3 regions of the Monashia sp. NPDC004114 genome follow, and region 2 is predicted to be linked to each of the others. Evidence: riboswitches for the same ligand, from Rfam matches in the RefSeq annotation. Region 2 holds a riboswitch; each other region holds the start of a gene.
The links. Region 2 has a riboswitch for cyclic di-AMP ahead of ACWEOW_RS02395 (transglycosylase family protein). Riboswitches for the same ligand answer to the same signal wherever they lie in the genome.

Region 1: it holds a riboswitch for cyclic di-AMP, as region 2 does, so the genes downstream of both, ACWEOW_RS17845 (C40 family peptidase) here and ACWEOW_RS02395 (transglycosylase family protein) in region 2, are expected to answer to the same signal.
Region 3: it holds a riboswitch for cyclic di-AMP, as region 2 does, so the genes downstream of both, ACWEOW_RS04120 (hypothetical protein) here and ACWEOW_RS02395 (transglycosylase family protein) in region 2, are expected to answer to the same signal.

What each region holds. Positions count from the first base shown of each region.
Region 1 covers NZ_JBSGGK010000015.1:446-10,372, reverse strand. The annotation lists gene ACWEOW_RS17855 (MFS transporter) at 1-582, shown strand, start outside; gene ACWEOW_RS17850 (iron dependent repressor, metal binding and dimerization domain protein) at 611-1,306, shown strand; cyclic di-AMP (ydaO/yuaA leader) riboswitch at 1,570-1,731, shown strand; gene ACWEOW_RS17845 (C40 family peptidase) at 1,734-2,498, shown strand; gene ACWEOW_RS17840 (DsbA family oxidoreductase) at 2,607-3,290, shown strand; gene ACWEOW_RS17835 (carboxymuconolactone decarboxylase family protein) at 3,422-4,033, opposite strand; gene ACWEOW_RS17830 (mycothiol transferase) at 4,221-4,802, opposite strand; gene ACWEOW_RS17825 (STAS domain-containing protein) at 4,874-5,218, opposite strand; gene ACWEOW_RS17820 (SpoIIE family protein phosphatase) at 5,215-7,446, opposite strand; gene ACWEOW_RS17815 (DUF1905 domain-containing protein) at 7,563-7,850, shown strand; gene ACWEOW_RS17810 (pyridoxamine 5'-phosphate oxidase family protein) at 7,879-8,400, opposite strand; gene ACWEOW_RS17805 (DUF6529 family protein) at 8,474-9,061, shown strand; gene ACWEOW_RS17800 (SDR family oxidoreductase) at 9,052-9,918, opposite strand.
Region 2 covers NZ_JBSGGK010000001.1:537,805-547,731, forward strand. The annotation lists gene ACWEOW_RS02365 (Hsp20/alpha crystallin family protein) at 1-249, opposite strand, end outside; gene ACWEOW_RS02370 (MerR family transcriptional regulator) at 407-724, shown strand; partial or broken gene ACWEOW_RS02375 (FAD-dependent oxidoreductase) at 1,155-3,076, opposite strand; gene ACWEOW_RS02380 (hypothetical protein) at 3,038-3,367, shown strand; partial or broken gene ACWEOW_RS02385 (DUF6582 domain-containing protein) at 3,684-3,845, opposite strand; tRNA gene ACWEOW_RS02390 (tRNA-Thr) at 4,324-4,396, opposite strand; gene ACWEOW_RS02395 (transglycosylase family protein) at 4,547-5,242, opposite strand; cyclic di-AMP (ydaO/yuaA leader) riboswitch at 5,268-5,378, opposite strand; gene ACWEOW_RS02400 (protein kinase domain-containing protein) at 5,692-7,536, opposite strand; gene frdD (fumarate reductase subunit FrdD) at 7,670-8,029, opposite strand; gene ACWEOW_RS02410 (hypothetical protein) at 8,030-8,482, opposite strand; gene ACWEOW_RS02415 (succinate dehydrogenase/fumarate reductase iron-sulfur subunit) at 8,479-9,222, opposite strand; gene frdA (fumarate reductase (quinol) flavoprotein subunit) at 9,215-9,927, opposite strand, start outside.
Region 3 covers NZ_JBSGGK010000002.1:287,005-296,931, reverse strand. The annotation lists gene ACWEOW_RS04145 (immune inhibitor A domain-containing protein) at 1-1,558, shown strand, start outside; gene glnA (type I glutamate--ammonia ligase) at 1,740-3,077, shown strand; gene ACWEOW_RS04135 (bifunctional [glutamine synthetase] adenylyltransferase/[glutamine synthetase]-adenylyl-L-tyrosine phosphorylase) at 3,084-6,116, shown strand; gene ACWEOW_RS04130 (MFS transporter) at 6,113-7,387, shown strand; gene ACWEOW_RS04125 (DUF1810 domain-containing protein) at 7,481-7,924, opposite strand; cyclic di-AMP (ydaO/yuaA leader) riboswitch at 8,072-8,220, shown strand; gene ACWEOW_RS04120 (hypothetical protein) at 8,381-8,752, shown strand; gene ACWEOW_RS04115 (ANTAR domain-containing protein) at 8,828-9,127, opposite strand; gene ACWEOW_RS04110 (hypothetical protein) at 9,404-9,927, opposite strand, start outside.

The DNA of each region.
Region 1 (9,927 bases), on a different contig from region 2:
GAACACCGGCACGTCCTGCTCACGCTCGGGACCGGCGCCATGGCGGTGGCCGGGGCTCGCGCGATCAGGGAGGCCGTCGTGCCGCTGTGGGCCGAGTCGGTCGGGTTGTCACCCGCCCAGACGTCACTCGTCTTCGGCGTCGCCGGCGCTCTCGACATGGTGCTGTTCTACCCGTCCGGATGGCTCATGGACCGCTTCGGCCGAGTGGCCGCGGCGGTGCCGAGCATGGTCGTGCTGGGGGCCGGAATGCTCCTGCTGCCGCTCGCGACGACGCTGGTGGCGGTGACGGCGGTCGCCACCGTCCTCGGCATCGGCAACGGGCTCGGGGCGGGCCTGATCATGACGCTCGGAGCCGACGCGTCGCCGGTCCAGGGACGGTCCCAGTTCCTCGGGGGCTGGCGGCTCTTCGCCGACCTGGGAAGGGCGGCGGGGCCGCTGACGTTGTCAGCACTGACCGCCATCATGTCCCTCGGCGCTTCGTCGGTCGTCCTCGGCCTCGGAGCGTTCGTCGGGGCAGGGTGGCTGCGTGTGTGGGTCCCTCGGCACGACCCGACCCGGAGCCCCGTTGCGGGTGCTCCCTGACGCCTGACGATTCTGAGAAGGTATGACCGTGACGGACCTGATCGACACCACCGAGATGTATCTCCGGACGATCTACGAGCTCGAGGAGGAGGGCATCGTCCCGCTCCGGGCCCGGATCGCTGAGCGCCTCGGCCACTCCGGCCCCACGGTGTCGCAGACCGTGGCCCGGATGGAGCGTGACGGCCTCGTGGCCGTGTCGGGAGACCGCCACCTTGAGCTGTCCGACCACGGCCGGCTGCTCGCCACGCGGGTCATGCGCAAGCACCGGTTGGCCGAGCGGCTGCTCGTGGACGTCATCGGGCTCGAGTGGGAGTACGCCCACGACGAGGCCTGTCGCTGGGAGCACGTCATGTCCGAGAAGGTCGAGCGCAAGATCCTCGGCCTCATCGGCGAGGGCCTGGAGTCGCCCTACGGCAACCCGATCCCCGGACTCGAGGAGCTCGGCCTCCAGCAGGACGAGGACTTCCTCACGGGCCTCACTGCCCTGACCCTGGTGGTCACGGACCGGCCGGCGATCGTGACGATCCGCCGCATCGGCGAGCCGGTGCAGGTCGATCCGGAGGCGCTCGCACTGCTCACGAGCGCCGGGGTGGTGCCGGGCGCTCGGGTCGAGGTGGTCCGCGAGGGAGGCCGCGTCGTGGCCGTCCGGGAGGGCAGCGAGGCCGAGACGGCCGTGTCGCTGCCTGAGGACGTCGCGGTCCACGTCTACTGCCAGGCCGCCTGAGCGCGGGGCCGTGTGCCGGGCCGTCCGGGGGTGTATTCCCCGGGTCCTCGGTCCGTGGCGGTGTCGTCATGTTATGTCCGGATCACTGCGGGTGAATTGTGCCGTCCTGGGCTGTGTCGTCCGCATCAGTTCGTAAATCTTTTGACTTTGGTGAGCCACAGGGTGACAAGCCCTCCGGACTTGGGTACGGTGGGCGTCGCTTGCTCTCCCCGTCGGGCAAGTGTCTTGGGTCGAACCGCCTAGTCCTGCCATCGATCCGGGGCTCAGCACGAAACCGCATGGCAGGAGCGGGGGACCCACCTACCCGGGCGTCGTGAGACGTCCTTGGGGTGAAGCCCTCCAACGGACCAACCGGTCCGAGCGAAGGCCGGGCAGTACCTCCAGCCCGAACCCGACAGCTCACCTCGCAGGCGTCGAGAGGTCAAACGTGGCTCAGAACGTTCCCGGTCGCCACCGCGCACCCGGTCGATTCAACGCGATCTCCGAGCTCAAGATGATCGCCAAGGAGTCTGCTCAGCCCGCCGTGAAGGGTGCCGCGATCGTGGCGGCCTCGGGTGGCCTCGTCGCAACGTTCGCGAACCCTGCGAACGCAGCCGACGGTGCGAGCAGTGTCGTCGCAGCGCCCTCGGCCGTCGGTCCGCAGACCGGCACGTTGACGGCGTCGAATGCCTTGTCCTCCATCGGTTTTGCCAAGGTCAGCGTCAAGCCGGCCAACGTGAGGCCCGTCGTCATCGAGGACATCCAGGTCAAGCAGGCCCGCGCTGACGAGAAGGCCGCCAAGGTCGCCGCCGAGCGCCGCGCCGAAGCTGCTCGTGCGAGCCGCTCGACGGCCCGCACCGCCCTGTCCAACCCGACGCAGAGCGCTTCCGGCATCGTCGGGATCGCGCAGTCGCTCTTCGGCATCCCCTACGTCTACGGCGGCTCGAGCCCGTCGGGCTTCGACTGCTCCGGCTTCACGTCGTACGTCTACCGCCAGGCCGGCATCTCGATCCCCCGCACCGCCTCGCAGCAGCAGGCCGCCGCCACCCGGGTGAGCAACCCGCAGCCGGGCGACCTCGTCTTCTTCGGCTACCCGGCATACCACGTGGGCATCTACGTGAGCCCGGGCCGCATGATCGACGCGCAGCACTCCGGCACCACGATCGGCAACCACTCCATCTGGACGACGCCGTCCGGGTACGGCCGATTCTGATCTCCCCCTCCACATGCGCTCACGCCCTCACCGGGAACGGTGGGGGCGCAGTGCTTTTCGGGCCGGCGCGGTCCGGCGGCTCCCCAGCCGCCGTGGTTGACTGATCTGATGACCGACCAGCCTGCAGCCGAGTCCACGACACTCGTCGAGCTGGAGTTCTGGGCAGACCTCGTGTGCCCGTGGTCGTGGATCGCCAAGCGCCGCGTCGAGCACGCGATCGCCGCGTTCGAGCGCCCGCACGACGTCACGGTGCGGCTGCGCTCGTTCGAGCTCGACCCCGACCTGCCCGTGGGCGGCTCGGTGCCGGTGGCCGACCACCTCGGCGCCAAGCACGGCGGCGACGCGGACGCCGGGCGGCTGATGAACTCCCACGCGAGCGAGGTGGCGGTGGCCGACGACATCGTCTTCGACTGGGACCGGGCGGTCCGGGCCAACACGTTCGACGCGCACCGGCTGTGTGCACTCGCGGCCGAGCTGGGAGGTCCGCACCTTCGCTCCGCCGCGACCGAGCGGTTCCTCGCGGCGCACTTCCGCGAGGGGCTGCCCATCGACGACCACGAGGTGCTGCAGCGCCTTGGCGCCGAGTGCGGGCTCGACGAGCGGCGGGTTGCAGCGGTCCTGGCATCGGACGAGTACGCCGACGACGTGCGCACCGACGAGGAGGTCGCGCGGTCGATGGGCGTCACGGCGACACCGTTCGTCCTGGCCAACGGGTATGCCGCGCTGTCGGGTGCGCGCGCCACCGACGACTACCTCGCCCTGCTGCGAGGCGTCGCGACCCAGACGATCTAGCCTGCGGCCATTACACGGGCTCGCTCCGCTCGCCGGGTTCGGCGCGCCTTCACGTCACGCCTTCCCTCCTCGACTCGCTCGCTGGCGCTCGCTTCGCTCGTCAGTCCAGGCGCGACGCGCGCCGAACCACCTCAGGACAGCGTGTCGGCGGCCGGCCGCCCGAAGGTGACCCCGTCGTTGACGGGCGCGGAGGCGGCGTCGCGCAGCTGCCGGTCGGGCTGCGGCCCGAGGGCGTCGTTGACCATGGAGAAGGCCCGGCGCAGCGCGACGAAGAGCGTGATCGCGAAGATCTGCTGGTCGTCGAACCCGGCCTCGCGCAGCGGATCGAGGTCGGCGGCGGTCGTGTCGTTCGCGTCGCGGGCGACGGTGCGAGCCCACACCGCAAGGGCGCGGTCTGCGGGGTCGAGGGGCTCGTCCTCGTGGCGTAGCACCGCGCCGGCGACGTCCTCGCCGGCGGCCGTGGCCAGGCGGTTGCCCCACGCCAGCGAGCAGTAGGAGTCGCCGACCGTCGAGGCCATCGCGGCGATGAGGACGCCCCGCTGTCGGAACGTCAGGCCGCCGAGCTCGACCGCGTCGGCGACCAGGCCGAACAGCTTGTCGTGCGCGGTCGGCGAATGGGCCCACACCCGGGTGAGGTTCATGACGTAGCCGTGGTCGGTCACGTCGCTGTCGTAGGACGCCTGGATCTCGGGCGTGATCTCCGGCTCGGTGAGGAAGCCGTGGGCGATCGGGTCCTGTGCCATGTGCTCGCTCCGTCGGTATGCCGCTGTGGCCGCCTCATCGTCCCACGCCTGCCTCACAACACACCGGGTAGCCGTCAACCATGACGGTTGTTGCCGTCGTCGTTTGCGACTGCCCGGTGTGTTGCAGTGTGGTGCGGCGTGGTGCCGCGTGGTCCGGCGTGTTGTGGTGTGGGAGGGCGGGGCGCCGTCAGGCGTGGAACCGGAAGTGGCCTGACCGGGGGCGCCAGCCCGGGTCAGGGTCCTCGCCGACCCGGCCGTCGACGGCCTCGCGGATGAGATCTGCGTGACCGGTGTGGCGCCCGTACTCCTCGATCAGATCGAGGACGAGCCGGCGCAAGTTCGCGTGCCCCCGGTCATCGGAGGCGTGGACGACGTGGTCGAGCCCGCCGTCGGCCAGGGCCGCGGCCATCCGCGCCCGAGCGCGGTCGACCGCTCCGTCGTAGAGCTCGTAGAGCTGCTGCGGGGTGTCGTCCGCGGCCGACTCGAACTCCCAGTCGTTGGACCCGTCCCAGCCGAAGGCGTCCCACGGCGCTCCGAGCGGCTCGCCCGCCAGCTTGTGCGTGGTGGCGTAGTCCTCCATCGCGGCGAGGTGCTTGAGCAGGCCGCCGAGCGTCAACGTCGACGTGGCGAGGGTCGTGTTGAGGCCGGCCGAGTCGAGCCCGTCGGCCTTGAAGCGGAAGGTGGTCCGGAGCCGGTCGAGCGAGCCGATGAGCTGCTCGGCCTCGGTGGCTGCGACGGGCGGTTCCCACGGGATCTCGGTAGTGGTCATGACGCCACGCTAGGGCGTGTTCCGGACGGTCGGCGGCCTGAACCCCGCGGATCCGGCGGTTGCTTTGGCGCTCAGTCGTCCGTCGAGGTGACGATCGAGTCCTGGATGGGGATGGCATGGTCGACCTTGGTCAGCTCGAGGACCGCACGGATCGGGGCACGGGGTGGCACGACGAGGCGCAGGTCCTGCCGGCGCAGGCGCAGCCGGTCGGCCAGCCGGAAGATCATCTCGATCCCGGTGCTGTCGAGGTAGGTGGTGCCGCTGAGGTCGAGTACGACCAACGGTGTGTCGTCGGGGATGGCTCGGGTGACGGCATCCATCACGTCGGCGGCGTTCGACAGGTCGATCTCGCCGATGATCTGGACGAGGCGCGCGCCGACGACGTCGCGTGCCTCGACACTGGCCAGGTCGTTCATGTGCCCTCTCCGATCTGGACGCGGCGCCGCATCCTCACTTCGGTGCCTTCGGGTGCCTGCTCCACCTCGACCGAGTCCATCAGGGCCCGCATGAGCTGCAGGCCCCACCCGCCGCCTCGCCCGGCCGCCGGGCGCCAGCGGCCCGTGTCGCGCACGACCAGCTCGAGCGACCCGCCGTCGAGGCTGGCCGACACGTCCATGTCGCCGGGCTTGGGGCCGTAGGCGTGCTGGACGACGTTCGAGCACGCCTCGCTGCACGCCACCAGGATGTCGTTCACGTCGGATCCGGCGACGTCGAGCTCACGAAGCCATCGTCGTATGGCAACGCGCATGTGAGCGAGCATGCGCGCCTCGGCGGGGAGGTTGATGTGCAACGGACCGCCGATGGACGACTGTGGCCGCATCGCCACGAGGGCGACGTCGTCCGCGACGTGGTGCTGGTCGAGGATGGTCGAGAGCAGCCGGTCGCAGAGCGCGTCGAGGTCCGTCGCGTCCTGCACGTCGACGTCCTGCGGGGCAGCGGTGGGTTCGACCTCGCTGCGTAGGCGCGCCAGTCCCGCCCAGATGGATTTTCCGCGCCGTTCGACGAGGCCATCGGTGTACAGCAGCACCGTCGCGCCGGGGGGCAGGTCGTAGGTGGCCTCCAGATAGCTGGGGTCGGCCGTGACCCCGATCGGCGGCCCGAGGGCCCGTCTGAGGAAGGTGCTGCGCTTCGCGTCGAAGACGAGGGCAGGGGGGTGGCCGGCGTTCGTGTAACGGAGCTGACGGGTGGTCGGGTCGTAGAGGAGGTAGAGCAGCGTCGCCATCTCGGGCATCGGCAGCTGGCTGGCGAGCTGGTGCACGCCGCTCATGACCGACGCCGGCGCCGGGTCCTGGAGCGCATAGGCCCGCAGCGCCATCCGGAGCTGACCCATCGTTGCGGCCGCAGCCAGACCGTGGCCGGCCACGTCGCCGATGGCGAGGCCGATGAGACCCCCGGGCAGCTGCACGATGTCGTACCAGTCACCTCCGACCTGCACGTCTGCCGAGGCTGGGACGTACCTGGCCGCGAGGGCGACACCCGGCATACGGGGGATCCGCTCGGGAAGCAGGCTGCGCTGGAGGGTCTCGGCTATCTGGTGCTCGCGCTGCGCGCGGGCCTCCTCCTGGGTCAGCTGATGCTGTGCCTCGGACCGCTCCTTGATCTCACGCACCAGGAGCTCGTTGAGCGCGGACAGCTCGGCCGTGCGCTCGGTGACGCGCTGCTCCAGCTCTGCCGCTGCCACGGCGAGGTCTGCGGCGGCACGCATGCGCTGGCTGACCAGTGCAGCGAAGAGGAACGAGGTCAGGGCCACGCAGGCGTTGAACGCCTGGAGCGTGAACATCTCCTCCAGGAGAGTGCGCCCCGCGAACGGCCCGTGCTTGTGGGCGGCCGCCCAGGTCGCGACGAGCGAGGCGATGAGGGCGGCGGGGGCCGCGCCGCGCAGCTGGAGCCGCCACGAGGCCCAGCCGACGACGGGCAGGACGAGGAAGAGGATCGTCATATGCGACGTCGCCGCCCAGAGGCTCGCGCCTGTCGTGATGACCAGGATGGCTCCGGCCTCGAGCCAGGTCGACATGGTCCAGCGCTGCTCCTCCCAGAACAGCGGGATCGACAGCAGGAACGGCGCGACGACGAGGACGCCCATCGCGTCGCCGGTCCACCACACGGCGAAGGCGCTCGGCAGCGCGGAGGTGGCGATCCCGCCGGACACGGCCAGCGTGGCCGCCCCGACGGAGGCACTCACGAGCATGCTGACAAGGGCTCCGAGGAACACGATCGCCAAGGCGTCGCGCAGGGTGTCGAGCTGCCGCCGGAAGCCGACACGGTGCAGCAGCAGCACCGCGACCAGCGGGGCGGCGGTGTTGCCTCCGGCCGTGACGAGTGCCGCGAGGACACTCGTGCTGATCGGAAGGTTGATCGCGAAGGCAGCGACAGTCACTGCAGGCCAGAGCGACCGGCCGAAGATGAGGAAGGCGGCGACGGCGACCCCGGTAGGCGGCCACAGCGGCGTCACGTTCCGGTCGACGAGCGAGAGGTTGAGGCCCAGCCTGGCACCGAGGTAGTAGGCGGCCGCGACCAGGACCAGGAGCCGCAGGTATGCCGCCGGCGCTCGCGTCGTGGGGACGCCGGGGCTGCCCGGTGGCGGGGCGAGCAGGTGTGAGCGCAGGCGAGGCCGACCCGAGGTGTCCGACGTGCCGGCGTTCATCGCACCGGGCGAGCGCGCCTCGCACCACGCAGCATGGTCACAGCGTAGGTAATGCGGGTGTCGTGGGCCGAGGAATCGGGCGAGACGTGGCGTGGCGCGGTCCCTATTCTGAGCCGATGGACTTCGAGTTCGACGGAGACGTCTTCTTCTGGAAGGGGCCGTCACCGTTTCATTTCGTCGCGGTGCCGGATGCGGAGTCGGAACAGATCGAGGACCTCAAGGCTCTGGTGACCTACGGGTGGGGGGTCATCCCGGTGACGGCGCGCATCGGGTCGACGCAGTTCACCACGTCGCTCTTTCCCAAGGACGGGAGGTTTCTCGTGCCGGTGAAGGATGCCGTGCGGCGAGCCGAGCGACTCGAGCTCGACGACTCGGTCACGGTGCACCTGAGGATCGACGTCTGAGCGGTCTGGCTCTTCGGGCCCCGTGGCCTCAGCGCTGGAACCGCCATCTCGTCGCGCCATACGGCTCGGTGGTTGCGACCCCGACGACCTGGTGGAAGGTGAACCGGAAGAGGTGCCACGGCGCAGGCCCGGCGCTCGGTGCGCTGAACGGCGCGGTCAGGGCGTCCGCCTCGACCTGGGCCGGCCACCCGCCCTCGCGGAAGCATGCCGCGACCCGCTCGAGGGTCTCCGGGTCGTCGACGCGCGCGGCAACGCCGTCGAGCACGAGGTCGATCCCGGGGAGGCGAACCGAGATCGTGCACTCGGCACGCTCCGCGATGTCGCGGGCCTTGCGGGCGGACAGGTTGCTCGTGAAGTACAGGTCGCCGTCCAGCCACTGGGCGCCGATGCCTGCCGCGTGCGGCGTGCCGTCACGCCGTGACGTGCCGAGGAAGTAGGTGAAGTCGGGGGAGGCGAGCCCCGACATCGCCTCCTTGGCGCGGGCCCAGTCCAGCGGCGGGTCGCCGTAGCGGTCCAGGTTCGTGGTCTCCGAAGGGGGCATATCGGTCATGTCTGACCAGAGTAGTCCGGCGACCAGTTCCGAAACGGCTCCGAGCGGAACCGGCACGGAGGATCCTGGACCCATGGCGGACACGGATGCGCCCAGGAGCGTGGCTGTCCCGCTGACGGCGTTTGCGGTCGGGGCGGTCTTCGCCCTGCTGCTCGGGGTCTTCGGGAAGGTGCACAACCCGAAGCTCGACGGCGCCATCACGCTGGGATTCGGCAGCGTCATCGACATGAAGGTCGTGCTCACCAGCGTGATCGGGGTGCTTGTGCTGCTGCAGCTCCTCGGCGCTCTGCTCATGTACGGCAAGCTCGGGATCACGGCGCCGGGGTGGGTCGGCCCGACCCATCGCGTCATCGGGACCATCACCGTGGTCCTGGCGATCCTCGTGGCCTACGACTGCCTGTGGGCGCTCGGTCTGGAGACGGGTTCGTTCCACAACGGCACGCCGGTTCCTCTGCGGACCATGGTCCACGGGGTGCTCGGTTGCGCGGTCTTCGGGGCGGTCGTCGTCAAGGTGGTCGCGGTGCGGTCGCGGCGAGCCCCGGGGTGGTTCCTCCCGGTCGCGGGCGGGCTGTTGTTCTCGCTGCTCGTCGTGGTCGTCCTGACGTCGGCGGTCTGGTACATCAGCACGAAGGGCTGGCCGGGCATCGGCGGCTACGGGTGAGCAGCCGTGAGCTGGGTGCTGACGTCCCAGAGCCGGCGCGCGAGGTCACGGTCGTAGCTGGCCTTGGAGGACCGCTTCGGCCGGCGGTTGACGAAGTAGAGTCCGCTGATGCCTTGGACCTCGGGTGAGCTGGCCAGGTAGATCGGGGTCTCGGCGCCCTGCTCGGGCGACTTGAGGAACCGGGCGCCGAGGGGCTGAAGGTACTTCATGACGACACCCGAGTCCTCACGTCCGTAGCCGCTGGCCACGACGCCTGGGTGCAGGGCGTTCGCCGTGACGCCGGTGCCTTCGAGGTGGCGGGCGAGCTCGTAGGTGAACAGGACGTTGGCCAGCTTGCTCTGGTTGTAGACACGCTGACCCCGGTAGGAGCGCTCGCTCTGCAGGTCGTCGAAGTTGATCCGGCCGAGGGCCTGGGCTGCCGACGCCACGTTCACGACTCGCGAGGGGGCGCTCGCGACGAGCAGGTCGCGCAGCTCGTCGGTGAGCAGGAAGGGCGCGAGGTGGTTCAGCGCGAAGGTGTGCTCCAGACCGTCGGCGGTGACGTGCCGGTGGGCCCAGTAGCCGCCGACGTTGTTCACCAGGACGTCGAGTCGGGGGTATGCCGCTCGCACCTGAGCCGCCAGCGCGCGGACTTCCGACTGGGCTGAGAGGTCGGCCTCGAAGATGTCCACTTGAGCGGATGGCGCTGTGCGAGAGATGGATTCGACGGCGTCACTCAGCCGCGTCGACGACCTTCCGACGATCCCGACCCGCGCGCCGAGTGCGGCGAGCCCGGTTGCAGTGGCGAGGCCGATCCCACCGGTCGCGCCTGTGACGAGAACTGTGCGGCCGTGCAGGTCGGCGCTGCCGGTGTCCATGACGACGAC
Region 2 (9,927 bases):
GGCGGCGAGCAGTTCGGCATCGCTGGCCCGCGATGGGCGTTCGGCCTTGACGGTGACCACGTTGCGTTCGACATCCAGGTCGACCGAGTCCGGGCTCACCCCCGGCAGGTCGAACTCGACATGGAACGTGTCGCCGTCGCGCCAGGCGTCCATCGGCATGACCGATGGTCGGGCCAGGGTGCCGTTGCTGCCGAACACCTGCTGGGTGAGCCGGTCCAGCTCGCGGAACGGGTCGGTGCGCATCAGCATCGTGTCCACCTCCATCACTCCTGTTCTGTTGGATGCTCCTTGGTGGGGCCACAGCCCCCGGTTTGGGATCTGTGGCGTGCGCTATAGATTTCATATAGCACTCGTGGGATGCTGATGCAAGAGGCGATTTCACGGAAGTTCGGAAGGACGCGTTCGAGTGGACAGGCTGGACAGGCTGGATGGACCGGACCCGGCCCGAGGTGTGTATGGCATCTCGGTGGCCGCCGAGCTCGCGGGCACCGGGGTGCAGAACCTGCGCGCCTACGAGGCGCGCGGGCTACTGACCCCGGAACGCACCGCCGGCGGCACCCGCCGCTACAGCGCCGAGGACATCGACCGGCTCCGCCGCATCGGCCAGCTCCTCGGGGCCGGGCTCAACCTCGCCGGGATCGCCATGGTCATCGACCTGCAGGACCAGAACGCCCGGCTTCGATCGGACCACAAGCCACACACCGCGAAGGAGGACCAGCGATGACCGCCAACCGCGTGCACCCCACCGACAACCCGAGGCCGCCCACCGACGACTCGCAGCTCCTCTATGCCAGCGAACCAGTCCCCGAAGCAGACCGGCTCGAGCAGCTCACCCCCGTCGACCCGGCAGCCCACCAGGGACTTGCTTCCGCTCCCGGCGGACCAACCTCGACCGTGCGCGCGAGCGCGGACGAGCCGCGTGGACCCGCGGATGAAGCCGACTGGCTGGAACAACAGCTCACAGTTCCCGCCGCTGACCCCGACGACGAAAACTACCCACCGGACCTGAGCAGTCGCAGTAGCCGATAGATCCCTAACCTCAAGCCGAAACACCCACTCGCGCGCCAGCAGCCGTCGGTGAGTTAAAGGGAGGACTTCGTGTTCCCTGGGATCCGGAGGAGACTGGGGCGCACCACATGGGCGACCGCGCGTGTTTACCGGCGGCCCTCGGCTTCCAGGAACTCGTGGACTTGGCGGATCGCGACCGAGCCCTCACCGACGGCGGAGGCGACGCGCTTCACCGAGCCACTTCGTACGTCGCCCACGGCGAACACGCCCTGGCGGCGGGTCTCGAACGAGCCGTCGGAGCAATCTGCGGCAGGCCCGGTGAGTATGAAGCCCTTGGCGTCCAGCGGGATCTTTCCCAGGAGCCAGCTGGTTCGGGGGGCTGCACCGATCATCACGAACAACGCTGTCGTCGCAACGCGGTGCTCCTCATCCGACTGGAGATTGTGCAGCAGCACCTCTTCGAGAGCTTCATCCCCGATGAGCTCGCACACCTCGCTGTTGCGCCAGATCCTGATGCGTGGCGCATGCTCCACACGATCGGCCAGATAGCGGGACATGTCCCTCTCCAGGTCGTCGTGTCGGATAACCAGGTTGACCACGGGCGATTGCCGGGCCAGGAAGCAGGCCGCTTGGCCGGCGGAGTTTCCACCGCCCACGACGGTGACGGGGTCCTGTCGGCACAGCCGGGCCTCGAACTCCGTGGCGGCGTAGTAGACGCTGCTGCCCTCGAGGCGGTCTATACCGGGGATGTCGAGACGTCGGTATTGCACCCCGTGGCGACGAGCACAGCGTGTGCGATCAGGGCGTCACCCTCCGCCAACCCCACCACGTGATAGCCGTCGGCCTGCGTGAGGGAGGTCGCCTCGCCGGGGATGTTGAAGACGGCGCCGAACTTTCGGGCCTGCACCACGGCGCGGTCGGCCAGCTCCGCGCCGGTGATACCGGCCGGGAACCCCAGGTAGTTCTCTATCTGGGACGACGTAGCCGCCTGCCCGCCGGTGGCGAGCGCGTCCAGTACGACCGTCGAGAGCCCCTCGGAGGCGGCGTAGACCGCCGCGGCCAGGCCGCCCGGGCCTGCGCCGACCACGACGAGGTCGTATGCCGCCCGCTTCGGCGCCGCTCGTAGCCCGATGAGGTCGGCCAGCTCAGTGGTGCTGGGGTTTCGCAGGACCGTCTGCCCTTTCCAGATCACGACGGGTGTCTGGTCGGGTGAGATGTCGAACGCCCGCAAAGTGGCCTCTGCCTCGGGATCCTCCTCCACGTCCTCCCAGCGGCACGGGATGCGATTGCGGCTCGCGAAGTCCCTCAGCCGGCGGGTGTCGGATGAGTAGCGGGAACCGATGATCCGAAGGCCGACGCCGAGGTCGGCGTGAAGGGCGCGTCGGAGGATGAAGGCCCGCAGTATCAGATCTCCGAGCGCCTGATCCTGGGTGACCGCCTCCTTGAGGCGGTCGTAGGCCACTTCGAGGACCTCCACGTCGGTGTGGGCGATGGCGGTGACGTAGACAGCTTGGCCCGTCAGCATGGACAGATCGCCCACGAACCGACCCCGGCCGTGGACGGCGATCACTCGCATCTCTCCCTCGGTGCTGTCCTCCTGGACAACCTGGACCCTGCCGTCGAGCACGACGAACAGGCCGCAGTCGCGGTCCCCCTCGCGGAACAGCGTGGTGCCCTTGGTCAACGCTTTCCGCTCGCCGTACCGCGAGAGCAGCATGATCTGCTCGTCGGTCAGGCGGGTAGGCGCCCGTCGTGTCGGGAGTCTCGGGCAGGTCCGCGAGCTCGGGGTCAGACGAACTGCTCGTCGGCATAGCACCACCTCCAGTTTCTCCCCCGGCTCGATCGAACGCACGATGACGTGGCCGGTCGTGGCGGCGTGAGCGCGCGCGTGTCGCATCGGTGACGAGTCGCAGCAGCCGACCTGGCCACAAGTCAGGCACTGGCGCAGGTGCACCCACGGAGTGCCAAGCTGCACGCACTCGGCGCATAAACGCCGGGCGGGTGGCGGCACGGGCCGGATGATTCCGAGGTGCGGGTCGGCGCTGACGCGGGTGGGGTTGGCAGTCATGACGCCAATCTGGCCACCACGGCAACGGTCGTTCTGGGTGTGTTCTTCCTGTACGCCGCGCTCTTCCTGCTCGCACTCCTGACCTCACCGGTTCTGGTGCCTGCACATCTGCTCGAGCAAGGCATCGGGCATGCTGTGCGACCCGACGACTACATGAAGCTGGCGTGGCTTACCAGCTCTCTCGCGACACTGGGCGGAGCTCTCGGGGCAGGTCTTGAGAGCGACGAAAGGGTTCGGGCCGCCGCTTACACGTACCGGCAGGAGTCGCGTCAGACCGAGCCGAAGGGGTGAGCAGCGCTCGTCGACGTCCTCCGAGATCGCCAGCAAGCCTCGCACCTGGCGGGCGGCCTGGACAGCCTCCCAGAGGCAGACGGCCCACCGGAGGCCAATACTCCGGACCCTGGCGTGGGCCCGGTCGGCGGCCCAGTCGAGTACCGCGCCTAGGTCCCACGCCTTGCACCCGGACAACTTTGCGTTCCGCTTGTGCGCGAACCATCCAACCTGGGTGATCGTGAGCTCGACACGTTGGGCGGTGAACTCAGGCCTGCTCGAGAGTACGTCGATCCGGAAGCGGTTGGGCTGGTCCTACCCGCCGAACGGGTTGCGTTCAGTCGTCCTTCTTCAGGTTCCCGTACTTCTTCACCACGGCCGCGCGGACCTTCTTCTGCCCGGCCGCGGTGCCGTGCTGTGCCACCCGAGCCAACGCGTTCCGCGCATGCTCGATGTCTGGAATCGGGTACTTCTCCTGCTCGGGCAAGGCGAAGGATAGTTCTTCAGGTTCTTGCGGTTCTTGCCGCCGCTCAGGTCTTTCGTCACAGGGGTGACCCCTTTGCTCCGAACAAGAGCTGGGTGCTGTGCCTTGTCACCTACCCAGCCAGTCCGTCCGCGCGCCGGTCTACCGGTCGTTGGCTCGCGCACGCGGGGAGGAGCCGGCCGGTTGAACACCCGGCATGTCCGAAGAGTCCCCGGCTCGCGGCGAGGGCATCCGGGCCCCAGCTCGGACGGCGATCAGATGCCTCGAGCACGCCGCCGTGACGCACAAACCCGGCGCGTTCGTGCGATCGGTGTCCGATTAGACGCCCAGTCCCAGGGACACAGGCAGACACAACTCCCAGGCCCTGGCGGCCCGGCGAGCGACGTTCCCGCAGGTCAGAGCCCCCTTCGACCCCAAGCCACCTGTTTGAGACGACAGATCAGAAACAGGTGCGGCTGGCAGCCCAATTCGCTTACGCACCAACCAAATTCGGAGCTGGCGAGGGGACTCGAACCCCTAACCACCTGTTTACAAGACAGGTGCGCTACCGATTGCGCCACGCCAGCACCCCCGGAGCGGCTCCCCCACCGTCGGGTCGGCGAGTGCTCGGGACGGGCGAAAGCGTAACGGAGCGACACGGCATACGGAAAAGAAGGACGGCCCCGCGGGACCCAGGGGTTGGTCGCGCGAGGCCGTCCGGCTCAGTCTGCCACGCCCTACCGGGGCATGCGGATGACCTGGCCGACGAAGATCAGGTTGGGGTTGTCGATCTTGTCGCGGTTCGCCGCGTAGATCTCCTTCCAGCCACCGTCGACGTCGTGCTTGACGGCGAGCTTGGACAGCGTGTCGCCCTTGCGCACGGTGATCTTGGAGCCGCTGGCAGCCACCGGGTAGGTGCGCTGCGAGCTCCCCGTGGCGGCATAGCTCTTCTTCTTGGTCACCTTCTTCTTGCTGCTGGTCCACTGCTTGGTCGTCCGCTCCGTCGAGCGGGAGGACGAGCCGGCCGCGGGCAGGCCACCGGACGTCGCACCGCCGCCGGACCGGGTGAGGCCGGCCCGGACCGAGCACACCGGCCACGCGCCGGGGCCCTGCGATGCAAGGACACGCTGCGCCACCGCGATCTGCTGCGCCTTCGTGGCGAGGTCCGCACGCGATGCGTATGCACCCCCGCCGTAGCCACGCCAGGTCGACGACGAGAACTGCAAGCCGCCGTAGTAGCCGTTGCCGGTGTTGATGTGCCAGTTGCCGCCGGACTCGCACGCGGCAACACGGTCCCAGACCGTCGAGGCCTTGGCCGCTCCTCCAGTGGCGACGCCCGCCACGACGGTGGCGGCACCTGCGATTCCGACTCCAGCAAGGCGCTGCTTCACCTTGATCCGTTTGGCGGCAGCGTGCTTGGACAGGTACTGCATGGGTGATCCTTCCTGACGGCGCCTGCGGGGTTAGCTGTCGGGTTAGGGCGTCAGGTGCCCCGCCGCTCTCGCGACTTCACCCCCAGGCCGGATCTCGTCCTCTTGGCATCACTCACCGGCCGCACTGGGTCCCCCGTCCTCGCCCGGCCCGCGGTTGCGGGCGACGTCCCTGGCTGGCGAGGCTCGGCGCGCTCAGGGACCGGATTTCTGGGTTCCATCTGAAATTGTGCGACGTGCCGTGTGGAGCCGGACGCGACGAAGCGGCCCGGGGAAATGAAATGTCACAACCCCGTTCCCGGCCCTAGAGTCGGTAGCCGCCGTGGCACTGACGGTACGTGAGCAAGCCCCCCGACACAAGCACATCCGAGATCGTTTTGTGACCTGGACTTGACCTGTGCTTTACCTGTGTTCTGCTATAGACCGGAGGAGCTGTTCCGGCCATCCCGAGCTCAACCCCCAAAAGGGTTGCTGCCCAACGGATTCCAGAGCAACGCAGCGCCATGGTTGAGGGCGAGCACGGCGGCCACGATGCCGAAGCTGAAGAGCGCCGCGGCGGCGATCTGCATCGGCAGCCCGACCGGCACGACCCGCCGCGCGATCGACCGGGACCCGCGCCGCAGCGATGCCCCACCCGGCCCCCACCATGCCATGACAAGTCCCAGCGCCCCGCCGATCGCAAGCGTGATCGGAGCGCCCGGGCCGAGCCCGTCGCCCCTGGTGCCGGCGAGCAGCAGCGCCGTCGCGAACACACCGGCGAGGGCAGCGCCGAGCGGCAGCAGAAGTCCGACGACGGTCGCGATCGCGCCCACGACCAGGTGCAGCGGGCTGGCCACGACCGCGTAGGGGAGGTCGCTGCGACGCCGGCCGTAGTTGTAGCGCCTCAGGACGAGCGCGGTCACCGACCGGTCCGTCGCCCGCGCCAGCACCGACCACACCACGAATGCCACGACGGCGATGCCGGGCCACGCCATGAGGGTGCCCAGCCAGGCGATCGCCGCGGCTCCCAGCAGCCCGGTGCGCATCGGCATCCCGATCCGCGGATCGCCTTCGCGCGCAACGACTTCGCCGTCGTCTGGCTCGCCTTCGTCCAGGTCTTCGTCCGGCCAGAAGTCTTCCGCCGCAGGCGGCTGCCCGCCTCGCACATAGCGCTCGTCGTAGGACTCGGCTCCGTCCCACTGCTCGTCGACCTCAGGCTCGTCATCCCAACCCCGTTGGTATGCCGCATCGCTGGGGTCGGCCTGTCGCGGTCCCGTCGGCGGTGGCGCCCATCGCGCATCGTCCGGTCCCTCGGGCACCACGGGGTAGCGCGCGGTCGTGCGCTCCTGCACGACCTGCGTCGCTCCCGGCGCGATCGGCGTCGACCGGCCGTCCCATTCGCCCGAGGGCGGGTTGGGGACCGTCGCAGCGCGCCCAGCCGCATACTGCTCGATCGCAGCGATGACCTGGTTGGCATACGGTCGGCGGGCTGGGTTGGGAGACAAGGACGCTCGCAGCAGCGGCACCAGACGTGGGTCGACCCCGTCGAGGTCCACGTCACCCGCGCGGACGCGCGTCAGCACGGCGTCCATGCGCGCGCGACCGAACGGCGGGCGCCCCGAGGCGGCGTAGGTGATGGTCGCCGCCCAGCCCCACCAGTCGGTGGCGTCGGTGATCTCGGCGCCCTCGACCAGCTCCGGCGACAGGTAGCCCGGCGTGCCCATGACGAGGCCCCCGACGGTGTGCCGCACGTCGTCCTGGAGGTGGGCGATGCCGAAGTCGATGAGGACCGGCTCCCCGTCCTCGAGCAGGACGTTGCCGGGCTTGATGTCCCGATGCACGACCCCGCAGGCGTGGATCGCGCGGATCGCCTCGGCGATGCCCCGCGCCAGCTGCGCCAGCTCGGCCGGCGCCATCGGACCGCGCTCCTCGACGACCTCGTCGAGCGCAGGGCCGGGGACGTACCGGGTCACGATGTACGGCCGCGGCCCCATCACGTCGGCGTCGATGACACTGGCGACCCGTGGGTCGCGGATGCGCGAGAGCGTATCCACCTCTCGCGCAAGGCGTTTGCGCGCATCGGCGTCGTGGGCCACATGAGACCGCAGCACCTTGATGGCGACCGCGCGGCCCCTCGGGTCGAGGGCGAGGTGCACGACCCCCATGCCACCTTCGCCGATCTCCTCGACCAGACGGTAGGGGCCGAGCCGCTGCCCGTCTCGACCGCCGTCACCGGCGTCGCCCGCCTGCGGGACCCGACCGGTGCCCGCGCCGGATCGCGGGGTGGAGACCCGGTCGGTCCGGTCGTACGCGGTCATGCCCCTACGGTAAGCGACGGCCCTGCTAGCCGAAGCCGCTTGGCGCTGCGCCGCGCGGCTCGGCAGCCGCACGGCCCCCCACGGCAGCCCCAGACCTCAGCCCCAGACCGCGCCCCGGGGCCGCACCCGAGCCTCAGGCGGTGACGACCCCCACCAGCACCACGGCGGCCCACACCGACCCGATCACCGCGAGGGCGTACACAACGGTGTTGATGAGGCGCTGGTGCGCCTTGAGGCCGAGCCCGTCGAACAGCGTGTACCGGAACCGCTGCGCCCAGTGGAACAGTGACAGGACGAACACCGCAAACAGGACGATCGCGATCAGCGGGTTGCCCAGCAGGGCGAGCAACGGGCCATGCGGCGGCGCGGCGAGCCAGCCCAGCGGGATCGCGAGCGCGAACAGCACCATGAGCACCGGTAGGAACAGTGCCGACACGACGCCGCCGGCGCTGAACAGCAGCCACAGGATGGGCTCCGCGGTCCGTCTGGCCACCTATCGGGTCACCACCAGCCACACGACGACCGCCGACACGACGACCCAGCCGGCGAACGCCCCACCGGCGATCGCCGCCGGCGGCACCCTGCGGCCCCGCAGCCAGACGACCATCGCCGCGGGCGTGAGGTTGAACCACGTCACGGCGTGCAGCAGCAGGAACGCGACAGTGATGACGTTGAGCACGACCACCCACGGGGTGCCGGCCCAGTCGAGGAACGCGCGGTACTGCGCCTCGCCCTGCCCCACGGCCCGCAGGAGCAGCAGCATGAAGACGACCGACCAGGCGACGAAGACGGCGCTGATCTCCCGCAGCACGAAGAACGTGTAGCTCCACCGTCCGATCCACCAGAGCTTGCCCACGTGCGGACGGTATGCCGCCGGCCCGTCCGTCGCGCCCCGGGCGTCCGCCTGCGTGGGTTCGTATGCCGGAGGGCTGGGTTCGCGGGTCATCGCGGGCCCCGCGGGAGCACGAAGGACCGCAGCGACTGCAGTGCCGCCGTGAGCTTGTAGCGCTGGATCGCGCCAGCAGGGTCAACTCCCTTCGGGCAGGCGCGGGTGCACTCGCCGACGAACGTGCAGCCCCAGATCCCCTCGGGGTGGATGAGCAGGTCCATCCGGACGTCCGCGCCCTCGTCGCGTGAGTCGAGGTTGTAGCGCTGCGCCAGGGCGATCGCCGCAGGGCCGACGAACTCCGGATCGAGCCCGTAGACGGGGCACGCCGAGTAGCACAGCATGCAGTTGATGCACATGCTGAACTGTGCGAACTCCTCATGCTGGCGGGGCGTTTGGAGGTACTCGCCCTCGCTGACGGGCTTCTCCTCGTCGCGGATGATCCACGGACTCACCGCCGGGAGCTTGCGCATGAAGTCGCCGATATCGACGACGAGGTCCCGGACCACCGGAAAGTTCGCCAGCGGCTCGACCCTCACCGGGCCCGGGGCGTAGTCGACGAGGAAGGTGGCGCAGGTCAGCCTCGGCTCCCCGTTCACCGTCATCCCGCAGCTGCCACAGATCCCCATCCGGCACGACCAGCGATACGACAGGCTGCCGTCCTGGGTGTCCTTGATGTGGTTCAGCCCGTCGAGGACCGCCCAGTCCCGGCGCAGCGGCACCTCGAACTCCTCGACAGTCGGCTCGGCCTCCTGCTCCGGCCGGTACCGCGCGACCTGCAGCGTGATCGTGTCAGCCATGGCCCTTCCTCCCGTACACCCGCTCCCCCGGCGGCCAGGACGTGATCGTGACCGGGAGCAGCTCGGTGCGGTGCTCCCCCGCCGGGTCGCGGTGGATCAGCGTGTGGGCGAGGTACTTCTCGTCGTCGCGTGCGGGGAAGTCGAGGCGCTGGTGCGCACCACGAGATTCCTTGCGCTGCAAGGCACTTGCGACGATGGCTTCCGCCAGGTCGAGCATGTTCTCCAGCTCCAGGGCCGCCACGATCTCGGTGTTGAACGCGGTGCTGTGGTCGTCGAGGGCCATCCGCCCCGCCCGCTCGTGCAGCGCTCGCAGACTGGCCGCCCCTGCGGCCAGAGACTGCTCGTTGCGGAAGATCCCGGCGCTCTCCTCCATGACCTCCTGCATCGCGGTCCGCAGCTGCGCGATGGACCCTGCATTGGAGCCCCGTCCGCCAGGAAGCCCGTCCGAGCTCCCTGCCCCGTCGCGGCCACGCAGGTCGGTGAGGCGGCGCTCCTCGTCGCGCGCCTGCGCGACGATGCTCGTGCCCGGGTCCTGAGCGCTCACGGCATACTCGGCGGCGGCCCGGCCCGCCCGCGCGCCGAAGACCAGGCACTCGGGAAGCGAGTTGGAGCCCAGCCGGTTCGCCCCGTTGATGCTGACGCACGCCGTCTCCCCAGCGGCATACAGGCCGGCGACGGGCGTCGCCCCGGTGGGATCCGTGTGGA
Region 3 (9,927 bases), on a different contig from region 2:
GGCGCAGTTCGACAAGGTCGACCGCTACGACTACGACGGCGACGGCAACTACAACGAGCCCGACGGCTACATCGACCACTTCCAGGCGATCCACGCCGGTGAGGGCGAAGAGGCCGGCGGCGGCGCCCAGGGTGTCGACGCGATCTGGTCGCACCGGTGGTACGCCTTCTCCAACATGGCGGGCCGGACCGGCCCCGACTTCAACAAGCTCGGCGGTGTGCAGCTCGGCACCTCCGGCATGTGGATCGGTGACTACACGAGCGAGCCGGAGAACGGTGGCCTCGGTGTCTTCTCGCACGAGTTCGGTCACGACCTCGGCCTGCCGGACCTCTACGACACGGCGGGCGGCGACAACGGCACCGGCTTCTGGACGCTGATGAGCGGCGGCTCGTGGCTCAACCACGGCACCGACTCGATCGGCACGACGCCCGGCTACATGGGCCCGTGGGAGAAGCTGCAGCTCGGCTGGCTCGACTACAAAACGGTCCCGTTCGGCACCGACATGACGGTCAAGCTGGGCCCGGCCGACAAGGTCAGCAACACGAACTACCAGGCCCTGGTCGTCCCGCTTCCGGCGCGCACGGTCAAGACGGCATACAACACGCCGCACTCGGGTTCCGCCGAATGGTGGGGTGGCTCGGCCGACAACCTCAACACGACGATGACCCGCACGCTCGACCTCACCGGCAAGACGTCGGCGTCGGTCTCCGCGTGGGTGCAGGGCGATATGGAGAAGGACTACGACTACCTCTTCGCCGAGGTCTCCGCTGACAACGGCGCGACCTGGACCCAGGTCGGCTCCGCCCTCAACGGCACCTTCGGCTGGACAGAGAAGTCGTGGGACGTGTCGGCGTTCGCCGGCAAGTCGGTCCAGTTCCGCTTCCGCTACAACACTGACGGCGGCGTGCACTACAAGGGCCCGTTCATCGACGACATCACCGTGACCCTCGATGGTGTCGCCGGCACCACCGACGACACCGAGTCGGGTGCGGGCGCGTGGAAGGCCGCTGGGTTCTCGATCATGGATGGCACGACGGCGCGCCAGGTCCAGGACATGTACCTCGCCGAGAACCGCACCTACAGCGGCTACGACGACACGCTCCGAACCGGCCCGTACAACTTCGGATGGAGCACGAAGGCAGACTGGGTCGAGCGGTTCCCGTACCAGAACGGCATGCTCGTCTGGTTCGCCAACGGCGAGTTCGGCGACAACAACACGGCCACCCACCCCGGTGGCGGCCAGGTCCTTCCGGTCGACGCTCGTCCGGCGCCGATCATGCTGGACGGCAACGTCAAGCTCGGCAACCGGCGCCAGCCGTTCGACGCGACGTTCGGCCAGGAGGCGACCGACGCCGTGACCTTCCACCGCAACGGTGTCGCCACGGACGTCCCGTCGTCGCCCGCCATCCCGACGTTCGACGACTCGGACCCGAACCGCTACTGGTCCGCGGACAACCCCGGGGCGTCCACGAAGGTTGCGGGCTCGGGCACGACCATGACCGTGGCCAAGACCGTCGACGGCGGCAACGAGCTGCAGGTCAAGGTCCAGTTCAAGTGACCGACAGGCACACCGCGTGACCGCGTGGGCCCCCGGAAGACCCCTCCTTCCGGGGGCCCACGCACGCCCGCTGCGTATGCCGTCCGGTCCCTCGGCGGCATACCGGGCCTTCGCCACGGCTCGCGTCCCAAACCTTGTGACTCTTAACGTCGCTGCAACACGCATGCGGCAGGATCGACATATGAACCGTCAGGAAGAGTTCGTGCTCCGGACCATCGAGGAGCGCGACATCCGCTTCGTCCGCCTCTGGTTCACCGATGTGCTGGGCACTCTGAAGTCAGTGGCGGTCGCGCCGGCCGAGCTCGAGGGCGCCTTCGCCGAGGGAATCGGCTTCGACGGCTCGGCCATCGAGGGCCTGACTCGCGTCTACGAGGCCGACATGCTGGCCAAGCCCGACCCCTCGACCTTCCAGATCCTGCCCTGGCGCGGTGACCCGCCGGGCACCGCGCGGATGTTCTGCGACCTGACCCTGCCCGACGGTTCACCGAGCTTCGCCGACCCCCGCCATGTCCTGCAGCGGGCGCTCGGCCGGGCCGCCGACCTCGGCTTCACCTTCTACACGCACCCGGAGATCGAGTTCTTCCTGCTGGAGCAGGAGCGCGGGCCTGACGGCCGCCCGGTCCCGGTCGACGACGCCGGGTACTTCGACCACGTTCCCCACGGCACGGGCCACGACTTCCGCCGTGCCGCGATCACCATGCTCGAGAACATGGGCATCTCGGTGGAGTTCAGCCACCACGAGGGCGCACCCGGCCAGAACGAGATCGACCTGCGCTACGCGGACGCACTGTCGACCGCGGACAACATCATGACCTTCCGGACAGTCGTCAAGGAGGTCGCCCTGACCCAGGGCATCTACGCGACGTTCATGCCGAAGCCGTTCTCGGAGCACCCGGGCTCGGGCATGCACACCCACCTGTCGCTCTTCGAGGGCGACGCCAACGCCTTCTACGAGGCCGGCGCGCCCTACCAGCTGAGCAAGGTCGGGCGGCAGTTCATCGCCGGGCTGCTCCTCCACGGCGCCGAGATCACGGCGGTGACCAACCAGTGGGTCAACTCCTACAAGCGACTGTGGGGCGGCGGAGAGGCACCCGCGCACCTGACCTGGGGCCACAACAACCGCTCCGCGCTCGTGCGGGTGCCCATGCACAAGCCGAACAAGGGGCAGTCGACCCGCATCGAGGTGCGGTCGCTGGACGCCGCGTGCAACCCGTACCTCGCCTTCGCGGTGCTGCTCGGGGCGGGACTGAAGGGGATCGAGGAGGGGTACGACCTGCCGCCGGAGGCCGAGGACGACGTCTGGAGCCTCACCGACTCCGAGCGGCGCGCGATGGGCATCAAGCCGCTGCCCGCCTCGCTCGACCGGGCACTCGAGGCGATGGAGCAGAGCGACCTCGTCGCCGAGGTGCTCGGCGAGCATGTCTTCGACTTCTTCCTGCGCAACAAGAGACAGGAGTGGCTGGACTACCGTCACGAGATCAGCCAGTTCGAGCTCAACCGCTACCTGCCCCGCCTCTGACGCAACGTGTCATCTCGCACCACGACGACCGAGGGCCAGCTCGCACGGCTCGGCTTCGCCGACCCCGCACGCGCGGCGGCACTGCTCGACGACCCGACGCTCCTGCCCTTCCGCGCGACCGCGCCGGACGGCCGACTGGACGCCCTCCTCGCGACTCTCGGCGACAGCGCGGACCCTGACCAGGCACTCCTCGGGCTGGTCCGAGTGGCGGAGTCCCTTGCAGCCAAAGGCGATCCGGCGGACTGGGGCATCACTGCGCTTGCGTCGGAGCTGGCCAGCGATGGCGTCGGCAGGGATCGAGTCGCGCATGTCCTCGGGGCCTCCGGCGCGCTGGTCGACGAGCTCGTCCGGCACCCGGAGCACTGGCTGGACACGGCGCGGGCCACACGGCATACCGGGGACGAGGTGCGCGAGGAGCTGGTGCGTGCCGTCACGGAGGAGCGCGGTGACCGCACGGCCGTCGACGCACTCCGGGTCGCCTACAAGCGTGGCCTGCTGCGCATCGCCGCCCTCGACCTGACCTCGACCGACCCGCTCGCCGAGATGCCCGTCGTCGGCGAGGCTCTCGCTGAGCTCGCGGAGGCGGCCCTCGAGGCGGCCCTGGCCATCGCGCGGGAGGAGTACGGCGACGGCCACGAGGCGTGCCGGCTCGCGATCATCGGCATGGGCAAGACGGGCGGCGGCGAGCTCAACTACGTCAGCGACGTCGACGTGATCTTCGTCGCCGAGCCCGCCGAGGGGTTCGACGAGGACACCGCCCTGCGTGTCGGCACGGCGCTCGCCACAGCGACGATGCGCGCCTGCTCGACCCCGACCCCCGAGGGCAGTCTCTGGCCGGTCGACGCGGCCCTGCGTCCGGAAGGCAAGCAGGGGCCCCTCGTGCGCACCATCAGCAGCCACAAGGCCTACTACGAGCGGTGGGCAAAGACGTGGGAGTTCCAGGCGCTGCTCAAGGCCTGGGTCTCCGCGGGGGACAAGGAGATCGGGCTGCGCTACAAGGCCGAGATCTCGCCGATGGTGTGGGAGGCCGCCAACCGCGAGAACTTCGTCGAGGACGTCCAGGCGATGCGGCGCCGTGTCGAGCAGAACGTGCCCGCCAACGAGGCCGCCCGTCAGCTCAAGCTCGGACCCGGCGGCCTCCGGGATGTCGAGTTCAGCGTCCAGCTGCTCCAGCTGGTCCACGGACGCACGGACACCAGCCTGCGCTCGGCCACGACGCTCGAGGCCCTCGGCGCCCTCGCCAAGGGCGGCTACGTCGGGCGCGAGGACGCCGCGACCCTCGACCGTGCCTATCGCCACCTGAGGTGCCTCGAGCACCGGATCCAGCTCCACCGGCTCCGTCGGACCCACCTCATGCCGGTGACCGAGGCCGACCTGCGTCGCCTCGGCCGGTCGATGGGACATCGGACACACCCGGAGCAGGCCGTGGTCGCCGACCGCATGGCCTCCGCCCGGGAGGTCCGCCGGCTCCACGAGCGGCTCTTCTACCGTCCGCTCCTCGCGGCGGCGGCGAAGCTGAGCCCGACCGAGGCCCGACTGAGCCCCGAGGCCGCCCGCGCGCGCCTGCTCGCGCTGGGCTTCCGTGACCCGGCGGGCGCCATGCGGCATATCGAGGCGCTCACCACCGGTGTGAGCCGCCGGGCGGCGATCCAGCGGACGTTGCTGCCCGTCATGCTCGGCTGGTTCGCGGACGAGGCCGACCCGGACGCCGGCCTGCTCTCCTTCCGTCGCGTGTCCGACGAGCTGGGCACGACCCACTGGTACCTCAAGATGCTGCGCGACGAAGGCCGGGCCGCTGAGCGCCTTGCACACTGCCTCGCTCGCAGCCGGTACGTCGCCGACCTGCTGGTGCGCTCACCCGAGAGCGTGTCGATCCTCGGCGACTCGGGCGGCCTCACCCCGAGAAGTCGCGAGGCGCTGACGACGACGATGCAGTCGGCCGCACGACGGCGCGAGACGGCGGCCGACGCGGTCGCCGCGGTCCGGGCGATCCGGCGTCACGAGCTCCTGCGCATCGCGATGGCCGACCTGGTCGGAACGATCGACCTCCGGGGCGTCGGGGACGCGCTGACCGACCTGACGGCGGCGACGATCCAGGTCGCGCTCGACGCGACGGTGGCTGAGGCGGAGCGCCGTGACGGGCGGCCGCTTGCGGGCGACATCCTCGTCGTGGCCATGGGCAGCTTCGGTGGCCGAGAGCTCGGCTACGCCTCCGACGCCGACGTGATGTTCGTGCACCGTCCCCACGAGGGAGCTCAGGACAAGGACGTCCAGACCCGCGCCACCTCGATCGTCCAGGAGCTGCGCAAGCTGCTCGCAGGCACTGGGCCCGACCCGGCGCTCGGCATCGACGCGGACCTGCGCCCGGAGGGCAAGAACGGTCCTCTCGTGCGCAGCCTCGACTCCTACCGGACGTACTACGAGCGGTGGGCCCTGACGTGGGAGTTCCAGGCACTGCTGCGGGCGACCCCGATCGCTGGACCCGAGTCGCTCGCCGCGCGGTTCCGGGAGCTCATCGACCCGTTGCGGTGGCCTCCGCACGGGCTGGACGCCACACAGGTCCGCGAGATCCGCACGATGAAGGCACGGGTCGAGAGCGAGCGTCTGCCACGCGGCGCCGACCCGCGCACCCACCTCAAGCTCGGGACGGGAGGGCTCACCGATGTCGAGTGGACGGTCCAGCTGCAGCAGCTGCTGCACGCGCACCAGCGTCCGTCGCTCCGGGTGACGGGCACCATGGCCGCCCTGACGGCCATCGGTGACGAGGGCCTCATCGGAGCTGAGGACGTCAAGGCCCTGCGCGAGGCGTGGCGCCTCGGTGCACTCATGCGCAACGCCGGCGTGCTGTGGCGCGGGCGCCCCACCGACGTCGTGCCTGCGGACGTCCGCGACGCCGACGGCATCGGGCGCATCATGGGCCGCCCGGCAGGCGAAGCGGCCTCGCTGGGGGAGCTCTGGCTACGGGTCGCGCGTCGGTCTCGTCACGCGACCGATTTCAACTTTTACGACTCACCACCTCGGGGTAGCGTCGTCACGTGAATCCGAGTCAGGGGCACGACGGCAGTGCGCCCACCTACGCAGCCGTGCTTCGGGTTCCGCGGTACCTGCCGATCTTCGTGGCCAACGCGCTGTCCATGTGGGGCGACTACATCGCGCGCGTGACGATCGCTGCCGTCGTGTTCGAGCGCACCCGGTCACCGCTGGCGACGGCCACCACCCTGGCCGTGAGCCTCGTGCCCAGCTTCTTCGGCCGCAGCCTCGTCGGGCCGATCGTCGACCGGTTCCCGTACAAGTGGGTGCTCATCTGGTCCTACCTGCTGCGCGCCACCTGCGTGCTCGGCCTCATGGTCCTGGTCGTGGCCGACACCGGCCTGTGGAGCGTCTTCGTCGCTCTCTTCGCCCTGGAGCTCATCGGTGGCGCCGCGACGGCCTCGAACATGATCCTGCTCACCGACCTCTTCGAGGACCGGCGTCTCTACGCGCGCGCGGTCGGCCTCGGCGCGATGTCGGAGCAGTGCAACCAGGCGTTCGGGCTCGCCATCGGCGGAGGGCTGGTCGCCCTCCTCGGCCCCGAGGCCGGCCTGCTCTTCGACCTCGTGACCTTCGTGCTCGCCGCGATCGTCATCCTCGTGGTGGTCCAGCTGCGACCTGTCACCGGGCAGCGTGGCAAGGGCCTGCGCGGCTTCGCCCATGACCTGTTCACCGCCGCGGGTGATCTCGCACATCACCCCGTGCTCGCCCGGCTCGTGACCCTGAGTGCTGTCGCCAGCCTGGGGATCGCCGCTCCCGAGGCACTCGCGATCCCGATCGCGGGGGAGAACGGCTGGGGTGGGTGGGGTGGCGTCCTCATGGCCGCTCCGATCGCCGGCGCGGTCATCGGGATCGTGCTCATCGGCCGACCTGACGTGCAGCGCCAGAACCGGTCGATCGTCCCGCTCGCGCTCGCCATGCCGCTCCCGCTGCTCGCGACAGCGTTCCACCCGCCGATCATCGTCATCGCGGCGCTGTTCTTCGCGAGCGGGATGATGCAGGCGTTCATGGTGCCGCTACAGGCCACGTTCGCGCTCGTGACCGAGCCCGAGCTGCGCGGTCGCATCTTCAGCCTGGCCGGCTCCGTCTCGATTGCGGCCGCCGGTCTCTCGTTCCTGGCCGCCGGCTGGGTCGGGCAGCACACCAACCCCTACATCGGAGTCACGATCTGCGCAGCAGTGTGTCTCGCCCTCGTCGCCCTGCTGTCGGCCAGGTGGCCGCACCGCCGCGTGCTCACCGAGGTCGACCGTGCGTATGCGTCCTCCTCGCACGCCGCCTGACCGACGGGAAACTCCCAGCAGCCGCCAACGCAGGCGGAGACTGCCGGCAGAGTCTGCCGCTGCCCGGTGCCTTGCCGGGTGCGGTGCGCTGCGTCAGGAGCCGAGGATTCCCAGGGTCGCGTCGTCGCGACGCCCGTCGAAGTAATGGTCCAGGACGCTTGCGAAAAGGCTTGCCGTGTCAGGGTTTTCGGCCGCCCGCTCGAAGAGTGTCATCGACGAGCGGAGCTTGACGGCGTCGATCGAGCCCAGCACTGACCTCGCGTCACGGGTTGTGAGCTGATCGACCGCACGTGCGCACTCCATGAGGCGTGGTCCGAGGACGGGGTGAGCGAGGTAGGCGCGTGCCTCGGGCAGGCCCGAGACGGCATACAGCTGGGAGGTGGGGCTCTGCCCGAGCCCGGCAACCTGGGGAAAGACGTACCACATCCAGTGGCTCCGCTTGCTCCCGGCGCGGAGCTCGGTGAGGGCCCGAGCGTAGGTGCCCCCACGGTCCTGCGCGGAGACGAACCGAGCCAGGTCGAACGGGTCATCGGTCACGATTTGTCCAGTACACCATCAGGCCCATTCTGCGCACATCAAACACACAGATTTCCATATTCCGAGATCGTGTTGGTTACCGTCGACGGCGCAGTAGCTCGCCCGGGTCCTTCGGGCGAAACACCGGTACGCCAAATCCTGCCCGCCGGTGGAGCACAGTCGATTCACCGGGGCAGGAGCGGGGGACCCACATGTGGGCCCGTCAGAGGACTGGTCCTTGGGGTGAAGCCGCGAGAGCGGCCGGGCATCTTCCGCCCGAACCCGACAGCTCACCTTACGGCTGAGCGTGCGGCTCCCAACCGTCTTCGTGTCACCGCGCTGCTGGCCGGATGCCGTCGTGAGAGACCTCCGTCGCTGGGACGCGCGTCGGGCGGGTATGAGACTACGGCCGGACCTGCCGAAGCACGGCGGACCGGTCCGATGACCCAGAACCGCGAGGTGAAGGAGCCGAGGACGATGAGTGTGACCAGCTTCCAGGACCTGCCACTGGCCGACCGCGACCGCGAGTGGGACGGAGCCGCCGCGGAGAAGCGCGTACGGAAGTGGGCAGGCGCCGCGGACAAGCCGAACGAGAAGTACCGGTCTGCCCACCTCTGGTACGACTCGGACAACAAGGACAACTTCACGGCATACAAGCTGCTCGTCTGCGACGTCGTGGGCGGACGCCTCGAGGCGGTGCCGCGCGGTGTCATGGCAGCCGCAGCCGTCATGCAAGGGTCGCGTGGTGGGGTCGACCTGCCCGACTCCGACCGGGACCGTGTCAAGAGCCACCTGGCGAAGTACTACGCCAAGATGGGCGAGGACGCGCCGTGGGAGCGCGACGACTGACTGCAAGGATTGCGCGCCGACGCAGCCCGGGTCGCCGCTGGGTGGGGTTGGGGCGCGGACTTCCTCCTCGAGGGCTCAGGCCGGGATCTTCGCCTCCGTCTCGAGAGCCCCCACCTCGACCACGTCGTCGGCGATCTGGTGCAGCTTGCGGTTCTGGCACTGGCTGGCCGTGCGGAGCCTGTCGAAGGCACGCTCGCGGGTGACCTTCTCCGTCGACATCACGATCCCGATGGCCGCACCGATGCTGCGGCTGGTCTCGAGCGCACGCTCGAGATGCATCGTCTTGTTCCGAAGCAGCTGGACCTGGTGCGCGAGCTGGTCGCGCTCGTCCTGCTCTGCGTCCCAGTCCCTACGCGGGCCTCTATGTCCTCCCATCGGTTCACCTCCGGGCGTCACATGCCACGCATAGCCGGGTCTAGACCGCGTCAGCAATCAACCCACACTACGCCGGCAGTCCGAGCCTCACCTGAGTGCTACCTCACGACCACCGCCAGCAACAACCAACGACCGTCCGGGTATGGCCCAGGCGGCGACGCCGTGAGGTCAAGCCAGCGCCTCCGGCGTGGCTGCACCAGTTGGAACCGCCCGCGTTGCCGAGATGGCAACGCGGGCGGCATACGCCTGCTTCGGGTCAGCCGTAGTCAGCCGCACTCAGCCGCACCACGGGCGGTGCCACTGGTGGACGAAGGCCTGCGCATAGAGCTGGAGGTACGCCCGGCGGTAGCTGCTCGACCCCGCCCACGTTCTCGCCTGGTCGGCGATGAGACATCGGTGCGCCACGGCAACCGGGTCGCTGCTTCCCGTGATGAGCTCAGACTGAGCGCGCTCCCAGATCATGACCCCGTCGTTCTGGCGGGCGACGGCGACCTCGCTGACGTCGGCGGGCCAGACCACGACGCCGGCCAGGAGCGCGACGACAGCGAGTCCCCGGACCACCGCCTGGTCGGTCAGCCTCGTGCGCTCGCGGGGGAGCACCAGGAAGACCGCGAGCAGCCCGGCCGCGCAGGCCCAGATCCACGGAGTGCCGCGGTAGGTCGCCCCGGGAAAACGGACGATCTCGTGCGACTGCGCCGAGACAGACAGGATCGCTGCGGCGGCGAGGCTCGACGTGCCAAGCGCAGCGGCCAGCAGCAGGAGTGGCTGGCGATCCTCGACCGCCGCGAGCGCCGGCCTCT